DNA from 3 places in the Serratia sp. NCCP-200 genome. Region 2 is predicted to be linked to each of the others. Evidence: predicted binding sites of a transcription regulator. Region 2 holds the regulator's gene; each other region holds the start of a gene.

What was found. Region 2 encodes PurR, which represses purine synthesis genes. Its sites were predicted from a motif close to CANGCAAACGTTTGCNTG; they were not measured.
Region 1: the regulator PurR is predicted to act here: its motif matches at 4,657-4,674, upstream of purM (phosphoribosylformylglycinamidine cyclo-ligase).
Region 3: the regulator PurR is predicted to act here: its motif matches at 1,817-1,834, upstream of carA (glutamine-hydrolyzing carbamoyl-phosphate synthase small subunit).

What each region holds. Positions count from the first base shown of each region.
Region 1 is NZ_BAAKUJ010000001.1:268,512-275,591, forward strand. It holds gene pstB (phosphate ABC transporter ATP-binding protein PstB) at 1-626, shown strand, start outside; gene AC6HVW_RS01225 (bactofilin family protein) at 639-1,367, opposite strand; gene AC6HVW_RS01230 (DUF1993 domain-containing protein) at 1,678-2,184, shown strand; gene speG (spermidine N1-acetyltransferase) at 2,227-2,784, opposite strand; gene purN (phosphoribosylglycinamide formyltransferase) at 2,897-3,535, opposite strand; gene purM (phosphoribosylformylglycinamidine cyclo-ligase) at 3,535-4,572, opposite strand; gene upp (uracil phosphoribosyltransferase) at 4,828-5,454, shown strand; gene uraA (uracil permease) at 5,575-6,864, shown strand; gene AC6HVW_RS01260 (YqeJ family protein) at 7,045-7,080, opposite strand, start outside.
Region 2 is NZ_BAAKUJ010000003.1:364,306-371,385, reverse strand. It holds gene AC6HVW_RS11885 (Grx4 family monothiol glutaredoxin) at 1-62, opposite strand, end outside; gene AC6HVW_RS11880 (C40 family peptidase) at 472-1,287, shown strand; gene sodB (superoxide dismutase [Fe]) at 1,502-2,080, shown strand; gene cydH (cytochrome bd-I oxidase subunit CydH) at 2,142-2,231, opposite strand; gene purR (HTH-type transcriptional repressor PurR) at 2,556-3,581, shown strand; gene punR (DNA-binding transcriptional activator PunR) at 3,614-4,534, opposite strand; gene punC (purine nucleoside transporter PunC) at 4,660-5,865, shown strand; gene cfa (cyclopropane fatty acyl phospholipid synthase) at 6,206-7,080, shown strand, end outside.
Region 3 is NZ_BAAKUJ010000005.1:298,839-305,918, reverse strand. It holds gene ispH (4-hydroxy-3-methylbut-2-enyl diphosphate reductase) at 1-393, shown strand, start outside; gene dapB (4-hydroxy-tetrahydrodipicolinate reductase) at 766-1,587, shown strand; gene carA (glutamine-hydrolyzing carbamoyl-phosphate synthase small subunit) at 2,058-3,206, shown strand; gene carB (carbamoyl-phosphate synthase large subunit) at 3,225-6,446, shown strand; gene AC6HVW_RS17910 (2OG-Fe dioxygenase family protein) at 6,664-7,080, shown strand, end outside.

The DNA of each region.
Region 1 (7,080 bases), on a different contig from region 2:
CGACGCTGTTGCGCTGCTTTAACCGGATGAACGATCTGGTGGATCGCTGCCGGATTGACGGCGAACTGCAGCTTAATGGCGAAACCATTTCCGGCCCGCAGATTGACGTTGCCGCATTGCGGCGGCGCGTGGGCATGGTATTCCAGCGGCCCAACCCGTTCCCGAAATCGATCTACGAAAACGTGGTTTACGGCCTGCGCTTACAGGGCGTCCGCGACAGGCGTATTCTGGATGAAGCCGTAGAGCGATCCTTGCGTGCCGCCGCGCTGTGGCACGAGGTGAAAGATCGGCTACGGGAAAATGCGTTCCGCCTTTCCAGCGGCCAACAACAACGATTGGTGATTGCACGGGCGATCGCGGTTGAACCGGAAGTGTTGCTGCTTGATGAGCCGACCTCTGCGCTGGATCCGATTTCTACCTTAACCATCGAGGAGCTGATTTCGGTGCTGAAACAGCGCTACAGCGTAGTGTTGGTGACCCACAACATGCAGCAGGCCGCGCGGGTTTCCGACTATACGGCGTTTATCCACCAGGGGACGCTGGTGGAATATAACGATACCGACGCGATTTTCACTTCGCCACGCCAACGCCGTACAGAGGATTACATCACTGGCCGCTATGGTTGACGGACGAGCAGCTTAATTGGCCTGCTTGCTCGGCTGTTCCTGTTGTTCAGGTTCAACCTTTTTCAGCGCGGTCACTTTTGCCTGAGTGGGCTGGGCCTGAGGAGGCGTTTTTTGCATCAGCTGCGACTGGCCAATAAACAGGCCGCCTTTCTCGATGGAGATTTCGTCGGCGAAAATATCCCCGCGCATGCTGCCCTTAGGCTGGATTGACAGCGAGTCGGCGAAGCAACGGCCTTCAACCGGGCCATTGATCATGATCTGCTGGGCGCGGATTTCGCCTTTGACATGGCCGCTGGTTTCAATGCGCACCATGTGGCTGCAAATGATGTTTCCTTCAACCCGACCTTCGACAATGATATTGCCATCGCCTTCGATCACGCCGGTGAACAGTGCACCATTGGAGATAAAGGTGTCCTTCTTGGCACGGATTGGCTTGATGGCATCGGCAACTTCAGGCAGGGCGTTTGGCTCAGAGTGAGCGGCCGGCTGAGGCACAGGCTGATCAATCAGCTCCTGCGCTTTTTCCTCATTAACGGCTTTATTTTTCTTATTGAATGACAGCATTTGATTCGTCCTTGTTATTTTGTAGATAAACGCCAGCGTTGCCAACAGTGCCAGGACCAAGGTGGCCAGCAGCGCGCGTTTTATGTAGATACCGGTGAAGCTGATCCCTGTCAGCCAGAGAACGATGGACAGCGTCCATAATCCCCATAAACACCATAATAAGTTGTAATTACGCATGTTTTTCAGGCCGTTGAAGTCCATTCGCCGCGAAAGTGCGGGATGCCAGGCGGCAGCCAGCGTGACGGTTCCTGTAAGGCTATCCGTAGTAGCGAGTGATGATACCTAATAATGCGAGCTAATTCACCACTCGCTTGACCAACCAGGGATATTCTTAAATGGTCATGGAAATTGATTATTTATATGATTTTTATGGTTAAATTGGTTTTTTTGCATGAATATGGGGCGCGGACACAATCTGTCAAATAACTCAACGACATTACTCTGGCAACCGGCGTAAGATGGCTGGTCATTCACATCTGGAGGTTGTATGTCTTTATCGATTTATGCCCACTCCCCATTGCAGTTTGCTCGTGGTTTGCAGATCCTGTCGGCGTTACTGAAAAAAGGTGAGCAGTTCTTGCAGCAGAAGCAGCAGGCTGAAAGCGTGCTGTTAGAAGCCCGACTGGCGCCAGATATGTTTCCACTGCTACGGCAGGTACAGATTGCCAGCGATGCTGCCAAAGGCGCAGTGGCCAGATTAGCCGGGCAGGAAGTACCGTCCATGCCGGATAACGAAGCCAGCTTTGCCGAGCTGTACCAGCGTATCGAAAAAACTATCGCCTATGTGCAGGGCTTCCAGGCGGCCGATTTCGCCGAGGCCGATAGCCGCAATATTGAGATAAAAAGCAAAACGCGTGATTTTCACTTCACCGCGCAAGATTTCCTGCTGACTTTCGCCATCCCCAACTTTTATTTCCACCTGACCACCGCCTACAACATCCTGCGTAATCAGGGTGTGGAAGTGGGGAAATTGGATTATCTGGGCGCGAAGTAATTTTGGATCTTTCGGGGAGAGGAATATCTCCCCGGTTTGCTGTTATTTAACCAATGGCCTATCGCCAGGCTGGGCAGTCTTGAACTTCGCCAAATACTGCGGCTGGAATATGCACATGCGCAGCACGGTGCGGTATGCGCCGCTAACGAAGAATTCGTCAATCAGTTCGCCTTCCACCTCAAAGCCCAGCTTGCTGTAAATATGGATCGCCTTCGGGTTTTCTTTATCGACGATCAAATACAGCTTATACAGGTTAAGTACCGAGAAGCCGTAGTCCATCGCTAGTTTGGCGGCGGTGCTGGCGTAGCCTTTGCCCTGATGCGCCGGATCGATGATGATCTGGAATTCGGCGCGGCGGTGAATATGGTCGATCTCTACCAGTTCCACCAGCCCGACCTTGGCCCCTTCATGCTCGATGATAAAACGCCGTTCGCTCTGGTCGTGAATGTGTTTATCGTACAGATCGGAAAGCTCGACAAAGGCTTCATAGGGTTCTTCGAACCAGTAGCGCATGACGCTGGCGTTGTTATCCATCTGGTGAACAAACGCCAGATCTTCCCGCTCCAGCGGGCGTAGCCTGACGTTGGTGGTGCTCGACATACATTCTCCTCGGTATTATTAATCTGGCAAAAGTATAACCTCAGGAGCTGATTGAAGGCGAAAAAAAACGGCACCGTGAAAGGCACCGTTTAGCTTGCGGTTAAATTGCGGGTCAGTCGGCGGCATAGCCTTGTGCTGGCAGGCGTTCACCATCCAGCCAGGCAGCGTTGTCGCGCATTGCCAGGCGCCCTTCGATAAACCAGCTCACCACCAGAGGGTATATGGTGTGTTCCTGGGTCTGCACCCGCTCAATGACCTCATCTTCCTCGTCACCGGGGAAGATCGGCACCTTGGCTTGCAGGATCACCGGGCCACCGTCGAGCTGCTCCGTGACGAAATGTACCGAAGTGCCATGCTCGGCGTCGCCGTTGTCGATAGCCTGGCGATGGGTATGCAACCCGGGGTATTTCGGCAGCAGGGAAGGGTGGATATTCAGCATGCGCCCGGCATAGCGCTGCACAAACGCGTTGCTGAGAATGCGCATATAACCGGCCAGCACCACCAGATCGGGTTGGTATTGGTCGATAGCTTGCGCCAGCGCGGCGTCAAAGGCTTCGCGATCGGCAAAGGCTTTGGCATCCAGCGCTTGAGCGGCAATGCCTGCCTCTTCTGCACGCTGCAGGCCATAAGCCTGTGCGTTGTTGCTGAGTACCGCCACGATAGTGGCGGCGATCCTGCCCTGTTGGCAGGCGTCGATCAGTGCCTGGAGATTACTCCCCTGGCCGGAGACCAACACCACAATCTTTTTCATCACTGGATGACCACTTGTTGTTCGTCAGAAGAAGCGGTCAGTTTACCAATCTGCCAGGCTTTTTCACCCGCAGCGGTCAATATTGCGATGGCTTTTTCTACCGACTCCTGTGGCAGCGCGATCACCATACCGACACCGCAGTTAAAGGTACGATACATTTCATGGCGGCTCACGTTGCCCGCCTGCTGCAACCAACTAAACACGGCAGGCCACTGCCAGCTAGATTCGTCGATCACCGCCTGCATCCCTTCTGGCAGCACGCGTGGGATGTTTTCCCAGAAGCCGCCACCGGTCAGGTGAGCTATCGCATGCACTTCCACTTTCTCGATCAATTCCAGTACCGATTTGACGTAAATCTTGGTCGGCTCGAGCAGATGATCTGCCAGCGGTTTGCCTGCCAGGTCGGTGGTAGTGGGGTCGGTCTTGCTCACTTCCAGGATCTTGCGCACCAGCGAATAACCGTTGGAGTGCGGGCCTGAAGCGCCCAGAGCGATCAGCGCATCGCCAGACTCTACTTTGCTGCCGTCGATGATTTCGGATTTCTCAACCACGCCCACGCAGAAACCGGCGACGTCATAGTCTTCACCGTGGTACATGCCAGGCATTTCGGCAGTTTCACCACCCACTAACGCACAGCCGGATTGTTTACAGCCTTCGGCAATCCCGGTGATCACGCTGGCGGCGGTATCCACATCCAGTTTGCCGGTGGCGAAGTAATCGAGGAAGAACAGCGGCTCAGCGCCCTGAACCACCAGATCGTTAACACACATCGCCACCAGATCGATACCGATGGTGTCGTGGCGTTTTAAATCCATCGCCAGACGCAGCTTGGTGCCCACGCCGTCGGTGCCGGAAACCAGTATCGGCTCGCGGTATTTCTGCGGCAACGCGCACAGGGCGCCAAAACCGCCCAGCCCACCCATTACTTCCGGGCGGCGGGTCTGTTTCACTACACCTTTGATGCGGTCTACCAATGCGTTGCCAGCATCGATATCGACACCTGCGTCTTTATAGCTGAGAGAGGTTTTGTCGGTCACTGCGCGATCCCCACGACGGTTTGCGGTTTGAGAACGGTGCTTCCGGCGGTGATGCCGGAACCAGGCGCGGCAATTCTAACAGCGCAAGCAAACGTTTGCGAGAACCATGTGAGCCCGCTCGAACTTTTCGTCTTCTATACTGTTGATCACTCTTTTGTTGATCTCGATCTGGCTATTGGTAGTGGCGTCGGGAGCAAAAGGCGGTATAATCCGGCGATTTTTTTGGCCGTCAACCACCTTAATAGGAGAAAAATGATGAAGATCGTTGAGGTGAAACACCCGCTGGTTAAGCACAAGCTTGGTCTGATGCGCGAACACGATATCAGCACCAAACGCTTTCGTGAGCTGGCTTCTGAAGTGGGTAGTTTGCTGACCTATGAAGCGACCGCCGATCTGGTGACAGAGAAAGTTACCATCGAAGGCTGGTGTGGGCCGGTTGAAGTTGAGCAGATTAAAGGGAAAAAAATTACCGTAGTGCCTATCCTGCGTGCCGGTCTGGGCATGATGGAAGGAGTGCTGGAGCACGTACCGAGTGCTCGTATCAGCGTGGTTGGGGTTTATCGTGATGAAGAAACCCTGGAGCCGGTCCCTTATTTCCAGAAACTGGTTTCCAACATTGACGAGCGCATGGCGCTGGTGGTTGACCCAATGCTGGCTACCGGTGGTTCGATGATCGCCACTATCGACCTGCTGAAGAAAGCCGGTTGCAGCAGCATCAAGGTGCTGGTGCTGGTCGCCGCTCCTGAAGGGATCGCCGCGCTGGAGAAAGCGCATCCAGATGTTGAGCTGTATACCGCGTCGATCGATCAATGTCTGAATGACAAAGGGTACATCGTGCCTGGCCTGGGTGATGCAGGCGACAAGATATTTGGTACCAAATAATAAATAAGCCGACCTGAGAGTCGGCTTTTTAATGCCCTTTGGATTGCTAACACTGGCAATCCATTGGGTATTAATCACCAAGCTAACACAACTGATACTAACTCAGAGGAAAAACACCCCATGACCCGTCGCGCCATCGGCGTTAGTGAACGCCCGCCGCTGTTCCAGACCATCCCACTCAGCTTCCAGCATCTGTTTGCCATGTTCGGGGCCACCGTGCTGGTGCCGATCCTGTTCAAGATCAACCCGGCGACGGTGCTGTTGTTCAACGGCGTGGGGACATTGCTGTATCTGTTTATCTGTAAAGGCAAGATACCTGCCTATCTGGGTTCCAGCTTTGCGTTTATTTCACCGGTGTTGCTGCTGTTGCCGCTGGGGTATGAGGTTGCACTGGGCGGTTTTATCATGTGTGGCGTGTTGTTCTGCCTGGTGGCGTTGATCGTCAAGAAGGCGGGAACCGGCTGGCTGGATGTGATGTTCCCGCCTGCGGCGATGGGCGCAATCGTTGCCGTCATCGGTTTGGAGTTGGCGGGCGTGGCGGCCAACATGGCCGGGCTGCTACCGGCGGAAGGCACCTCCGCAGACAGCACGACCATCACTATTTCACTGGTGACGCTGGGTGTTACCGTATTGGGCTCGGTGCTGTTCCGCGGCTTCCTGGCGATTATCCCGATCCTGATCGGGGTGTTGGTAGGCTATGCGCTGTCGTTCTTTATGGGCGTGGTGGATCTGACGCCAATCCGTGACGCGCACTGGTTTGCCTTGCCGACCTTCTACACGCCACGCTTTGAGTGGTTTGCCATCTTTACCATTCTGCCAGCGGCATTGGTGGTGATTGCCGAGCACGTTGGTCACCTGGTAGTCACGGCGAACATCGTTAAAAAAGACCTGCTGCGCGATCCGGGCCTGCACCGTTCCATGTTTGCTAACGGGATTTCTACCGTGATCTCCGGCTTCTTCGGCTCTACGCCTAACACCACCTATGGTGAGAACATCGGTGTCATGGCCATCACTAAGGTTTATAGCACCTGGGTGATCGGCGGCGCGGCTATTCTGGCCATTCTGCTTTCCTGCGTAGGCAAGCTGGCGGCGGCGATCCAGGTGGTACCGGTGCCGGTAATGGGTGGTGTTTCCCTGTTGCTGTATGGTGTAATTGGCGCTTCGGGTATCCGCGTATTGATCGAATCCAAGGTGGATTACAACAAGGCGCAGAACCTGATCCTGACTTCGGTGATCTTGATTATTGGCGTTAGCGGCGCGAAAGTGCATATCGGTGCGGCGGAGCTGAAAGGTATGGCATTGGCGACCATCGTTGGCGTCGGCCTGAGCCTGCTGTTCAAGCTGATCAGCCTGTACCGCAAGGAAGAAGAAGTGATCGATGTGCCAGAAGAGCGACTGGACCAAAAATAATCGGCAAAGCTCTATTAGCTTGCTGGTAGAGTGGGCCTGATGATGATTGTGCCTTCATGGTCAGGGAATGTCTCTTGAGTGCTTCTAGGTCCACTATAGCCTGCTTGCCGTGTCTTGATAGCAGGCTATTGGTACGGATAATTGGGCAACAGGATAGTACATCTGCCAACGGTTGCCCGGTTATAACCGATTACAATAAAAGACCGGAATGTCGGT
Region 2 (7,080 bases):
ATATACAGCAGGATCGGGTTGGCAGAAATTTGCTGCTGAATTTTTTCAATCGTCGTCATTATTGCTTCCTCAAGCCACATCATGGCTACAACATGCATCACACTGGTATTGTAGCGGCAGGACCGGTGCCAAGAAAACGCCATCTTTTGCAGGGACATTCTCTGATTGCCTCAGCAAAAGCGGCGGTCACACAGAACCGGTTAAAACATGGCCTCAGAATAACATTTTTAATCGGGACGTTTCACTATTATATTTGCGCTGCCCAATGCTGGCGAGCATTAAGCCAACCACATGATCTGTGTCGCTTTTTTAGACGGCAGACGTTTGATTTTGCAACAATAAAAATGCCATTAACGTTTTCTCACAATATGGATTAGTATTTATGAGATCCACGCTGTTTTATAGGGTGAATTTCGGGAATACTGTGACTCATTCGATTTCTGTTTCGGAGCCAAGGTTGGTAACGTCGATATGCGGTTAATTATTACACTTTTTGTGCTGCTATTTACGCAGCTCTTCTTCAATTTGGCGCACGCTGCGCCACAGGCACGTGTTTCTGCCGAGCAGCGCAAGAGTCACGTTAATGAAGCCCGGCCTGACGACCGCAAGAAAAAGAAAGCGGTGAAAGCCAATAAAAAAGTGAAGGCAGCCACCCCTCCGAAAACGCTAAAAACCAAACCAGCAACCTTAAAGACCGCAAAAAAAACCACCCGCGTTAAAACCAAAAGCCAAGCAACCAAAACAGCCAAGCTAAAAGTAACTCCGCCTAAAAAAGGCTATAAAAAAGGTTATGGTCGCCATCGTGAAGAAGGTAAAGCTACGGCAAAATTGGCTGGCCGCGAAAAGCCGTTGAAACTTTCCGCCGCTCACAAAAAACGCTACCAGCACGCCAAGCAAACAGCTATGGCCAAGCTGATGGGGCAAATGGGCAAACCCTACCGCTGGGGTGGGTCTTCACCTGGTACAGGCTTTGACTGCAGCGGCCTGATTTATTACGCGTACAAAGACGTGGTGAAAATCAAAATGCCGCGTACCGCCAACGAAATGTACCACCTGCGTGATGCAGCGCCGATCAAGCGTAATGAGCTGGAGAAAGGCGATCTGGTGTTCTTTCGCATCAACAACCGTGGCACCGCCGATCACGTTGGCGTCTATCTTGGTAACGGTAAGTTCATCCAGTCACCGCGCACCGGTGAAGAAATTCGCATCAGTCAGTTGGATAACGACTATTGGCAAAACCATTACATTGGTGCCCGCCGCGTAGTGACCCCTACCACCATCCGTTAACCTTTCACGGCTGAGCCAACTGCTCGGCCGTGCTCTCTATCACCCGCTGCAACTTTAAACAATCAGTCACTTGGCACACTTTGGATGTTCTTTTCCCTCCGAAAGTTGTTAAGATTAATAACCATAACAAAAGTGGTGCAATTGCGTTTTTCCGCCCTCGGCCCCTTAGGCCTGCAGCGTCGGAGAGGCGTATTGTCTATAAAAGGAGAAAGCAATGTCGTTTGAATTACCTGCATTACCATATGAGAAAAACGCTCTCGAACCGCACATTTCCGCAGAAACGCTGGAATACCACTATGGCAAGCACCATAACACCTACGTGGTTAACCTGAACAATCTGGTGAAAGGCAGCGAGTTCGAAGGCAAATCCCTGGTCGAGATCGTCAAGACCTCCACCGGCGGCGTGTTCAACAACGCCGCTCAGGTCTGGAACCACACCTTCTATTGGCACTGCTTATCACCGCAAGGTGGTGGCGAGCCAACGGGCGCAGTGGCAGAGGCCATCAATAAGTCATTCGGCTCCTTCGCCGCCTTTAAAGAGCAGTTCACCGATGCCGCCGTGAAAAACTTCGGCGCGGGCTGGACCTGGCTGGTGAAAAAAGCGGACGGTAGTCTGGCGATCGTCAGCACCTCAAATGCGGCAACCCCGCTGACCGGCGCAGACGTTCCGTTATTGACCGTTGACGTGTGGGAGCATGCTTACTATATCGACTACCGCAATGCGCGGCCAAAGTACCTGGAAAACTTCTGGGCGTTGGTTAACTGGGCGTTCGTGGCAGAAAACCTGGCTTAACGGCGGGTGACTAGCTAATAAGGCGCGGCATGAAGCTGCGCCTTTGTTTTTCTGCTACGGATCAGTTCAATGCGGCAATAAAACTGAACGCAATAATCATTGCCAAAGCACCCACGGTGGTGAGTAATGACATCTTCAAATTGGTATCCATATACAACTCCCTCTCAGATTGGCTTTTCCAGAGCATAAGCCACACAGTTTATACGTCAAATCATTTTCCCACAGTTCGTGATTAAAATCTTGTTATGCTTTCCCCGCTGATAATTACCGATTAGCTCTTCCACTTTTCTTCAATATGCGACAAAATCCGCAGTTCACAACTGCGTACCGATAAACTGCCCCTCCCTGTTCAAGCGATTTACGACTTCAGCACTAAAAACTCAGTTTTCGCTTATCTGGGGAAGGATCTACGCAGGCAAACGATTAACATCATACTTACATGCTGTAACATGTGGGTTTAGGAGTCATTTTTTACATGGCAACGATTAAAGATGTGGCCAAACGCGCTGGCGTTTCTACCACTACCGTTTCGCACGTTATCAATAAAACGCGTTTCGTCGCCGAAGATACCAAAACGGCCGTTTGGGCCGCCATCAAAGAGCTGCACTATTCACCTAGCGCGGTGGCCCGCAGCCTCAAGGTCAACCACACGAAATCGATCGGTTTGCTCGCCACCTCGAGCGAGGCCCCCTATTTTGCCGAAGTGATCGAAGCTGTGGAAAACAGCTGCTACAGCAAAGGCTATACCCTGATCTTGTGTAACTCGCACAATAATCTGGATAAACAGCAAGCCTATCTGGCAATGCTGGCGCAAAAACGCGTCGATGGCTTGCTGGTGATGTGCTCAGAATATCCAGATCAGCTACTGGGCATGCTGGAAGATTACCGTAATATTCCCATGGTGGTGATGGATTGGGGTACCGCGCGCGGAGACTTCACCGATACCATTATCGACAATGCCTTCGAGGGCGGTTACCTGGCAGGCCGCTACCTGATCGAACGTGGCCACCGTGACATCGGTGCCATTCCTGGTCAACTGGCGCGTAATACCGGTGGAGGTCGCCACCAGGGCTTTCTGAAAGCCATGAAGGAAGCCAACATCGAAGTGCGCGAAGAATGGATCGTGCAGGGGGATTTCGAGCCTGAATCTGGCTACAAAGCCATGCATCAGATCCTGTCGCAAAAGCATCGTCCAACCGCCGTTTTCTGTGGCGGCGATATTATGGCCATGGGGGCGATCTGCGCCGCCGATGAGCTGGGGTTGCGTGTACCGCAGGATATCTCGGTGATTGGCTACGACAACGTGCGTAATGCCCGCTACTTCACCCCGGCGCTGACCACCATTCACCAGCCGAAAGAGCGCCTGGGCGAGATGGCCTTTACCATGCTGTTGGATCGCATTATCAGCAAGCGTGAAGAATCGCAGGTGATTGAAGTACATCCAAAACTGATCGAGCGCCGCTCAGTCGCCGATGGTCCTTTTGTCGATTACCGCCGTTAACTCCTGTTGGGGCGCTGCAATACTGCGCCCGATTAACCACCCGGCTCCTCTTCACTGAGCCATTCCTGATTGAGCGTTTCGCTGTCGCCCAGATAGTCCAACAGCCAGGCCATGGCCGGAGACTGGGCGTTTTGCTGCCAGGTCAGGCAGCAGGCACTGGGCGGGAAAGGCTCATGCAGTGGCAACACTACCAATTCACCACTTTGTACCAACGGCAATACCCGATGCGCGGGTACCATGCCCACACACAGCCCGGCACGCAAACAATCTACCGCAGAAACCCAGTCCGGCACGGTCAATCGCCGCTGGTTATCCAGCGACCAGGTCACCCGCTTGGGTAAATTGCGCGAAGTATCTTCCAACAGCAACGAGGGATAAGGCCGTAGCTGTTCGTCGCGCAGCTTTCCTTGCAAGGCGGCGAGCGGATGTTTAGCATGTACTACACAGAGCCAATTCATAAAGCCCATATCGCGAAAGGCAAAACCGCCGCCCACCGGCACCGCACGCGTTGCACCAATGGCCATCTCAGCGCGGCCATCGACCAGCGCATCCCACACGCCGTTGAATACTTCCGGCTGCACCATCAGTTCTACGTCGGGGAAATGGCGATAAAAATCCAGCACCAGCTGGCGGCTGCGCTGGGGTTTGACGATCAGATCGACCGCAATCCGCAGTTGCCCGCGCCAACCGTTGGCCACCTGCTGACACTGTCGTCGGGTATCGAGCATTTTTTTGATAACAACTCGCGCCTCCTTAATAAACAGCGCCCCCGCCGGCGTGAGTTCCACATCGCGGTGACGGCGTTCAAACAGCGGCACCGCCAACCATTGCTCCAGTTGGCGCACCGTATAGCTCACAGCAGAAGGAACGCGGTGCAGCTCCTGTGCCGCCGCGCTGAAACTGCCGGTCCGCGCTACCGCATCTACCACATCGAGTGAATATTCAGACCACATATGTTTGCCTTCAAATTTTTTAACAGCACCTTGCAAATATTACCGTTTCACAAGCAGAGATCCAGCCGTATACACTTGCCGGCGCTTCAAAACCTGCGACAACATAATTTTAACGAGAAATAGCAATGCGAAATTTTGGATTTATGTTCTACCTGGCCGGCCTGAGTATGTTGGGCTATCTGGCTACCGATATGTACCTGCCCGCCTTTGGGGCAATGCAGCAGGATCTGCAAATCTCCGCTGGGGCAATCAGCGCCAGCCTGAGTATCTTCCTAGCAGGCTTTGCCTTTGCCCAGTTGCTGTGGGGGCCGCTGTCCGACCGTATTGGCCGTAAGCCCGTGTTATTGATTGGCCTAGCGCTGTTCGCCGTCGGCTGTCTCGGTATGCTTTGGGTCGAGAACGTGGCGCAACTATGGTCACTGCGCTTTATTCAAGCCATTGGCGTCTGTTCCGCCGCCGTCACCTGGCAGGCGATCGTGGTCGATCGCTACCGCGATGGCAAAGCCAACCGTGTTTTCGCCTCCATTATGCCGCTGGTCGCCCTCTCTCCGGCGCTGGCCCCACTGCTGGGTGCCTGGTTGCTCAACCATATGGGATGGCGGGCCATCTTCGCCGTGCTGTTGGGGATCACCGCCCTGCTGCTGATCCCCACCTTGCTGCTGAAAGATCGTAGCAGACTGGTACCTTCCGCCGATAAAAAGCCCAGCCTTGGCTTTATGCAGATCTTGAAATCCCCGGTGTTCAGCGGCAACGTGATGGTTTTTGCTGCCTGTTCTGCTGGCTTCTTCGCCTGGCTGACGGGTTCACCCTTTATCCTCGGCGATATGGGGTATAGCCCCAACGATATTGGCCTGAGCTATGTGCCGCAAACGCTGGCCTTCTTATTAGGGGGTTATAGCTGCCGTAGCGCCTTAAATCGCATCTCTGGCAAAACCTTGCTGCCGTGGTTACTGTTAGCTTACGGTGTCAGCATGGTGGCGTTGTATCTGATTGCCACGCTAAGTGAACCAACGTTGACCACTCTGCTGATCCCGTTCTGCTTTATGGCGTTAGTAAACGGTGCCAGCTATCCTATTTTAGTAGCCAATGCGTTGATGCCCTTCCCCAACAACAGTGGCAAAGCTGCTGCGCTGCAAAACACGCTGCAGTTGGGATTATGTTTTATCGCCAGCCTGTTGGTTTCGGCATTTATCGCCCAACCGCTGTTAGCCACGGCTACCGTAATGGTGGCTACCGTATTTTTGGCGGCCTTGGGATATCTGATCCAGCGTGGGAAAGGAACGGATGAAACGCAGGTGACACAGCAGGAGCATGCCGACTCCGTGTCATAATTATCTCTGTAAATAGTCACTTAATGAAAATTCTTGCCGAGCGCGATTTGCAGTTGAGTCTACGCCTCGGCAAGCCTATACTCAAAAACGACCTTTTAGAATAACAGTTATACTAAGTTCTTATTGCAGCAACTGCTGCGTACGTGGATGGCATCACACTTTATTTAAGGTTGCATTTACCCGCGTCCTTTGACGCAGGGAGTCTCTTAAATTTCCTCTGTTCAAGTCGAATTTCAGACACCACGGTGAATTTTTACCGTAGGTATACGTATGTCCCTGTAGAAATTGTCTACGCTAAATTCTGCAGGATCATAAGTCAGAAGAAGGTGATGGAGAAGCTATGAGTTCATCGTGTATAGAAGATCTGAGCATCCAGGACAACCATTGGTATCGTATCGCTCATGAAATGCTTAGCATGGCCGGCATTGAAATCAATGGTTCACGCCCTTTCGATATTCAGATCAATAATCCCAATTTCTTTAAACGCGTACTGCAAGACGGCTCTCTGGGGCTGGGCGAAAGCTATATGGACGGTTGGTGGGAGTGCGAACGGCTGGACATATTTTTTCAGCGGGTTGTCGCAGCTGGCCTGGAAAAGAAACTGCCCCACCACCTGAAGGATATCTTGCGTATTGCCGCCGCCCGCCTGACCAATCTGCAATCCCCAAAACGTGCCTGGATTGTTGGCAAAGAGCATTACGACCTGGGTAACGATTTGTTTACCCAGATGCTGGATCCCTATATGCAATATTCCTGCGGCTATTGGCAACAGGCCACGACGTTGGAAGAGGCACAAGAGGCCAAGCTACGGTTGATTTGCGAAAAACTGCACCTGCAGCCCGGTATGCGGGTATTGGATATCGGCTGTGGCTGGGGCGGTCTGTCTGCTTATGCGGCCAAGCACTACGGCGTTTCCATGGTGGGCGTCACCATCTCCGCCGAACAGCAGAAAATGGCGCAAGAGCGCTGTGCCGGGCTGGACGTGGAAATTCTGCTGCAGGATTACCGCGACCTCTACCAGCAGTTTGACCGCATCGTCTCGGTCGGCATGTTCGAACACGTTGGGCCGAAAAACTACCGAACCTATTTCGAGGTGGTGGAACGTAATTTAAAACCCGATGGCATTTTCCTGTTGCATACCATTGGTTCCAACGAGACCGATATGAACGTTGATCCGTGGATCAATAAATATATCTTCCCCAACGGTTGCCTGCC
Region 3 (7,080 bases), on a different contig from region 2:
GATATTATCGGGCCGCGCAAGGACGATATCTGCTATGCCACCACCAACCGTCAGGAAGCGGTGCGCAGCTTGGCAGGTGATGCCGACGTGGTGCTGGTAGTGGGGTCGAAGAACTCGTCCAACTCCAACCGCCTGGCGGAACTTGCCCAGCGTGTGGGTAAACCAGCCTATCTGATCGACTCGGCGGCGGACATTCAGGAATCCTGGTTGAAAGACGCCAGCAACATTGGCGTCACCGCCGGAGCCTCTGCGCCGGACGTGCTGGTTCAGGACGTCATCAGTCGCTTGAAAGCCTTGGGCGGCAAGGATGTGCATGAGCTTAGCGGCCGTGAAGAGAACATCGTGTTTGAAGTGCCGAAAGAACTGCGCATGGATATCAAGCAGATCGACTGATCGTTGCCAATATCATTAAGTAACGGGAAGCCTTGGCTTCCCGTTTTGCGTTTTAACTAACTGTAATTAATGGCTCCCACTAGTCTCAGGCTTCAGGTGTCGCAGTATTGAGCTCGCCCATTAGCGTGCAGAATGAGCAAAAATCGACTTTATCGCCATTCATCGCAATGCATAAATAGTGCATGATTATGTAGCAACAGAAGGTTGACGCTAATCGGGTAATTGTTAATCAATTGACAGCGTTACTGATAACATACCGGGCATATCATAATTTTCTAATCCGTAAGCAAATCCTCTGGTAGTGATAGGGTAGGGAAGTTACCCTGAATCCATAGCCGAGGAGTGGCTTTTGACCATAAAAGAGAGCGAAGTATGACTGATTCACAAATCCGCATCGCGATTGCGGGTTCCGGTGGCCGTATGGGGCGCCAATTGATACAGGCCGTGCAGCAGGCACAGGGCGTGGTATTGGGTGCAGCACTGGAGCGCCCGGGTTCTAGCCTGGTTGGCACAGATGCCGGCGAACTGGCTGGCGTTGGCACCGTAGGCGTCACCGTCAGCGATAACCTGGAAAAGGTTGTCAGCGATTTCGATATCCTGATCGACTTCACCCGCCCGGAAGGCACCCTGGCCCATCTGGCGTTTTGCGTGGCCCACGGCAAAGCCATGGTGATCGGTACCACCGGTTTTGATGATGCGGGTAAAGCGGCCATTCAGGACGCGGCACAGCAGATTGGTATCGTGTTTGCCGCCAACTTCAGCGTGGGTGTCAACGTGGTGCTCAAGCTGTTGGAAAAAGCGGCCAAGGTAATGGGTGATTATACCGATATCGAAATTGTGGAAGCTCACCACCGCCACAAGGTAGATGCCCCTTCAGGAACGGCGTTAGCCATGGGCGAGGCGATTGCCGGTGCCTTGGGAAGGGATCTGAAAGAGTGCGCGGTTTACGAGCGCGTGGGTTATACCGGCGAGCGCGATCCAAAGAGCATCGGCTTTGCCACCATTCGTGCCGGGGATATTGTGGGTGAACATACCGCCATGTTTGCCGATATTGGCGAGCGGGTAGAGATCACCCATAAAGCCTCAAGCCGGATGACGTTTGCCAATGGCGCGGTGCGCGCCGCATCCTGGATATCAAACCAGCATAATGGGCTGTTTGATATGCGAGATGTGCTCGGTTTAGACCAGTTATAATTTTAATTAACACCATCGTGATGTGGTTGTGTTGATCATAATGATATGATAATCGGACAATAATTTTATTGTCCTTTTTTTTAACATTAAAAATAAAGCTTACGATTGATTTTAATTTTGTAGCCATTGTTTTTATATATTATCCGGTCTAATTCCTGTTTTTACTGCCATCTTTATTGCTCCCCGCATCGATTTTAGCTGTTTTAAGCTATTTTTTCTGTCACTGTGTCTCGCAACCGTTTACTCAGCCTAGTTTGCTGGTGTTTTTGTGCCTGTGGCCCCCTTTAAACCCTGAGGTCAGCAAAAATAATGGAAAAAATGGCGCTTTATCTAGACAAGCGGGACGCTCATCATTAAAATGCGCCCAATTTGCCAAAAATTGGCCTTGAGGGCGGTTTTTGCATTGATTTAGGGCGTGAAATCTGAATTAATATGCAAATATTGTGATTGATTATTCCTCGGAGGGTGTTTTGATTAAGTCAGCGCTATTGGTTCTGGAAGACGGAACCCAATTCCACGGTCGGGCCATCGGGGCAGAAGGTACGGCAGTGGGGGAAGTGGTCTTCAATACCTCGATGACCGGTTATCAAGAAATCCTCACTGATCCTTCCTACTCCCGCCAGATCGTTACTCTTACTTATCCTCATATCGGCAATGTCGGCACCAATGATTCCGACGCAGAATCCTCCGCTGTTCATGCTCAAGGCCTTGTCATCCGCGACCTGCCACTGATTGCCAGCAACTACCGCAACGAAATGGGCCTCGCCGATTACCTCAAGCGTCACAATATCGTGGCGATTGCCGATATCGATACCCGCAAGCTGACCCGCCTGCTGCGTGAGAAAGGCGCACAGAACGGCTGCATCATCGCGGGCGACCTCACTGATGCCGAACTGGCGCTGCAGAAAGCCAAAGCTTTCCCTGGCCTGAAAGGCATGGACCTGGCAAAAGAGGTCACCACCAAAGAGGCTTACGCCTGGCAACAGGGGAGCTGGACGCTGGAAGGCGATTTGCCGGAGGCCAAACCTGCGGGCGAACTGCCTTACCATGTGGTGGCCTACGATTACGGTGCCAAGCGCAACATCCTGCGCATGTTGGTGGATCGCGGCTGCCGCCTCACAGTGGTGCCAGCGCAAACCCCTGCGGAAGTGGTGCTGAAAATGGCTCCGGACGGCATCTTCCTGTCCAACGGCCCTGGTGACCCAGAGCCTTGCGATTACGCCATCACCGCCATCAAACGCTTCCTGGAAACCGATATCCCGGTATTTGGTATCTGCCTGGGCCACCAACTGTTGGCGCTGGCCAGCGGTGCCAAAACCATGAAGATGAAGCTTGGCCACCACGGTGGTAACCACCCGGTGAAGGATCTGGATAACAACACCGTGATGATCACCGCGCAGAACCATGGCTTTGCCGTTGATGAAAATAATCTGCCGAGCACGTTGCGCGTCACGCATAAATCCCTGTTCGACCACACGGTGCAGGGTATCCATCGTACTGATAAAGCCGCGTTCAGCTTCCAGGGCCACCCAGAAGCCAGCCCAGGCCCGCACGATGCCGCGCCGCTGTTCGATCACTTTATCGAACTGATTGAGACTTACCGTACCAACGCCAAATAATCAGGAGCCAGAAAAGCCATGCCAAAACGTACAGATATAAAAAGCATCCTGATCCTCGGCGCTGGCCCGATCGTTATCGGCCAGGCGTGTGAATTTGACTACTCTGGTGCTCAGGCGTGTAAGGCGCTGCGTGAAGAAGGTTACCGCGTCGTACTGGTCAACTCGAACCCGGCCACCATCATGACCGACCCGGAAATGGCCGACGCTACCTACATCGAGCCGATCCACTGGGAAGTGGTGCGTAAAATCATCGAGAAAGAGCGCCCGGATGCGGTGCTGCCAACCATGGGTGGGCAAACTGCGCTGAACTGTGCGTTGGAGCTGGAACGTCAGGGCGTACTGGCCGAGTTCGGCGTTACCATGATCGGCGCTACCGCCGATGCCATCGACAAAGCTGAAGACCGCCGCCGTTTCGATATCGCCATGAAGAAAATTGGCCTGGACACGGCGCGTTCCGGCATCGCCCATAATATGGAAGAAGCGTTGGCGGTGGCCGCCGATGTGGGCTTCCCCTGCATTATCCGCCCGTCATTTACCATGGGCGGCACCGGTGGCGGTATCGCCTATAACCGCGAAGAGTTCGAAGAGATCTGCGAGCGCGGTCTGGATCTGTCCCCGACCAAAGAGCTGCTGATTGACGAATCGCTGATCGGCTGGAAAGAGTACGAGATGGAGGTGGTGCGCGATAAGAATGACAACTGCATCATCGTCTGCTCGATCGAAAACATCGATGCCATGGGGATCCATACCGGTGACTCCATCACGGTGGCTCCAGCGCAAACGCTGACCGACAAAGAATACCAAATCATGCGTAACGCCTCGATGGCGGTACTGCGTGAGATCGGCGTGGAAACCGGCGGCTCCAACGTGCAGTTCTCGGTGAATCCGAAAACCGGCCGCCTGATCGTGATTGAAATGAACCCACGCGTATCCCGTTCATCGGCGCTGGCCTCGAAAGCGACCGGCTTCCCGATTGCCAAGATCGCCGCCAAGCTGGCGGTGGGCTACACCCTCGATGAGCTGATGAATGACATCACCGGTGGCCGTACGCCAGCCTCCTTTGAGCCTTCCATCGACTACGTCGTCACCAAGATCCCGCGCTTCAACTTCGAGAAGTTTGCCGGAGCCAACGATCGCCTGACCACCCAGATGAAGTCGGTCGGCGAGGTGATGGCGATTGGCCGCACTCAGCAGGAGTCATTGCAGAAAGCGCTGCGCGGCCTGGAAGTGGGCGCGACCGGGTTTGATCCGAAAGTGAGCCTGGACGATCCGGAAGCCTTGACCAAGATCCGCCGTGAGCTGAAGGATGCGGGTTCCGATCGTATCTGGTACATCGCCGATGCTTTCCGCGCCGGTCTGTCCGTCGATGGCGTGTTCAACCTGACCAACATCGACCGCTGGTTCCTGGTGCAGATTGAAGAGCTGGTGCGTCTGGAAGAGCAGGTTGCCGAAGCGGGCATCAACGGCCTGAACGCTGATTTCCTGCGCACGCTCAAGCGTAAAGGCTTTGCCGATGCGCGCCTGGCCAAGCTGGCTGGCGTGGCGGAAAGCGAAATCCGCAAGTTGCGCCATAGCTTCAACATGCACCCTGTCTACAAGCGTGTGGACACCTGTGCGGCAGAATTTGCGACCGACACCGCCTACATGTATTCCACCTATGAAGACGAGTGTGAATCCAACCCGACCAACGATCGCCCGAAAATCATGATCCTGGGCGGTGGCCCGAACCGTATCGGCCAGGGCATCGAGTTCGACTATTGCTGCGTACACGCCTCGTTGGCGCTGCGCGAAGACGGTTACGAGACCATCATGGTCAACTGTAACCCGGAAACTGTCTCTACCGACTACGACACCTCGGATCGCCTGTACTTCGAACCGGTGACGTTGGAAGACGTGCTGGAAATCGTGCGCATCGAGAAGCCAAAAGGCGTGATCGTGCAGTACGGCGGGCAAACCCCGTTGAAACTGGCGCGTGAGCTGGAAGCTGCAGGCGTGCCGATTATCGGCACCAGCCCGGATGCAATTGACCGTGCCGAAGACCGCGAACGCTTCCAGCAGGCGGTTAACCGCTTGGGCCTGAAGCAGCCAGCCAACGCCACCGTGGCAACCATCGAGCAGGCAGTTGAGAAAGCGGCCGGTATCGGTTATCCGCTGGTGGTGCGCCCCTCCTACGTACTGGGTGGCCGTGCGATGGAAATCGTTTACGACGACATCGACCTGCGTCGCTATTTCCAGAACGCGGTTAGCGTGTCCAACGATGCGCCAGTGCTGCTGGACCGCTTCCTGGATGATGCGGTAGAAGTGGATGTGGATGCTATCTGTGACGGCGAGCGCGTGCTGATCGGTGGCATCATGGAGCATATCGAACAGGCTGGCGTCCACTCCGGTGACTCCGCTTGTTCACTGCCAGCCTACACGCTGAGCAAAGAGATCCAGGACGTGATGCGCCAGCAGGTAGAAAAACTGGCGTTTGAACTGCAGGTCCGTGGTCTGATGAACGTGCAGTTTGCGGTGAAGAACAACGAAGTCTACCTGATCGAAGTGAACCCACGCGCCGCACGTACCGTGCCGTTCGTTTCCAAGGCGACCGGCGTAGCGCTGGCGAAAGTGGCGGCGCGCGTGATGGCCGGTAAATCGCTGGCCGAACAGGGCGTGACCGAAGAGGTTATCCCGCCGTACTACTCGGTCAAGGAAGTGGTGCTGCCGTTCAACAAGTTCCCAGGCGTTGACCCGATCCTCGGGCCAGAAATGCGCTCGACCGGTGAAGTGATGGGCGTTGGCCGCACCTTCGCCGAAGCCTTCTCCAAAGCGATGTTGGGCAGTAACTCCGGCATGAAGAAAGGCCGTGCGCTGCTGTCGGTGCGCAGTGGGGACAAGGCTCGCGTAGTGGATTTGGCTGCCAGCCTGCTCAAGCAGGGCTTTGAACTGGATGCCACCCACGGCACCGCAGTGGTGCTGGGCGAAGCGGGGATTAACCCACGCTTGGTCAACAAGGTGCATGAAGGGCGTCCGCACATTCAGGATCGCATCAAGAACGGCGAGTACACCTACATCGTGAATACCACGGCGGGGCGTCAGGCGATTGAAGACTCCAAGCTGATCCGCCGCAGTGCACTTCAGTATAAAGTGCACTACGACACCACGATGAACGGCGGCTTTGCCACCTCGATGGCGATGAAGGCCGATCCAACCGAGCAGGTGACTTCGGTGCAGGAACTGCACGCACGTATCACCAAGTAAGTTAATAACTTGGTTGCCACTGAGGCGCTGCTTTTGCAGCGCCTTTTTTTGTTGCCGCAGCTCCCCAACGGTTGCGGTTTGCGGCTTGTGCTGATTTTGTGGGGGTGCGTCATATTTTTGGGATGACAAATTTGATATCCCATTATCTTTATCTATTTTTAATGGTGATTACTGTTATTTTCTGTTGTGAAACAGGCCTGTTCAATAAGGTGTCATCATGCTCAACAAACACGAGAATATCCTGCAGATCACCCATCTTAGCCAGGAAGGGATTGCTCAACTGGCTCCTTCATTCAACACGCTTCCCCACACCCAGCATGCGGATGGCAAGTACCGCCTGCGGCGTTATTCCGTCCTGCGTTTTCAGCAAGGCTTGGTGGTAGAGACGGGCAAACATGAGTTTGTACAGTCTGAGGATATCAACCATTTTCAGGGCAATATCGTCCGCCAATTCGAACCGCTCTTGACCACGACCTGGCAAAATGAGGGGATGCGCGAAATGTGCGAGGTCTTTGTTAATAGCAATGACCTACCGGACAACCAGGAGATAGAGATCCACCAAATCCGCATTACCACCACCTATGTTGAAACTCAGGTGGCACCGGAAGGTATCCATCGCGATGGTTTTGATCAC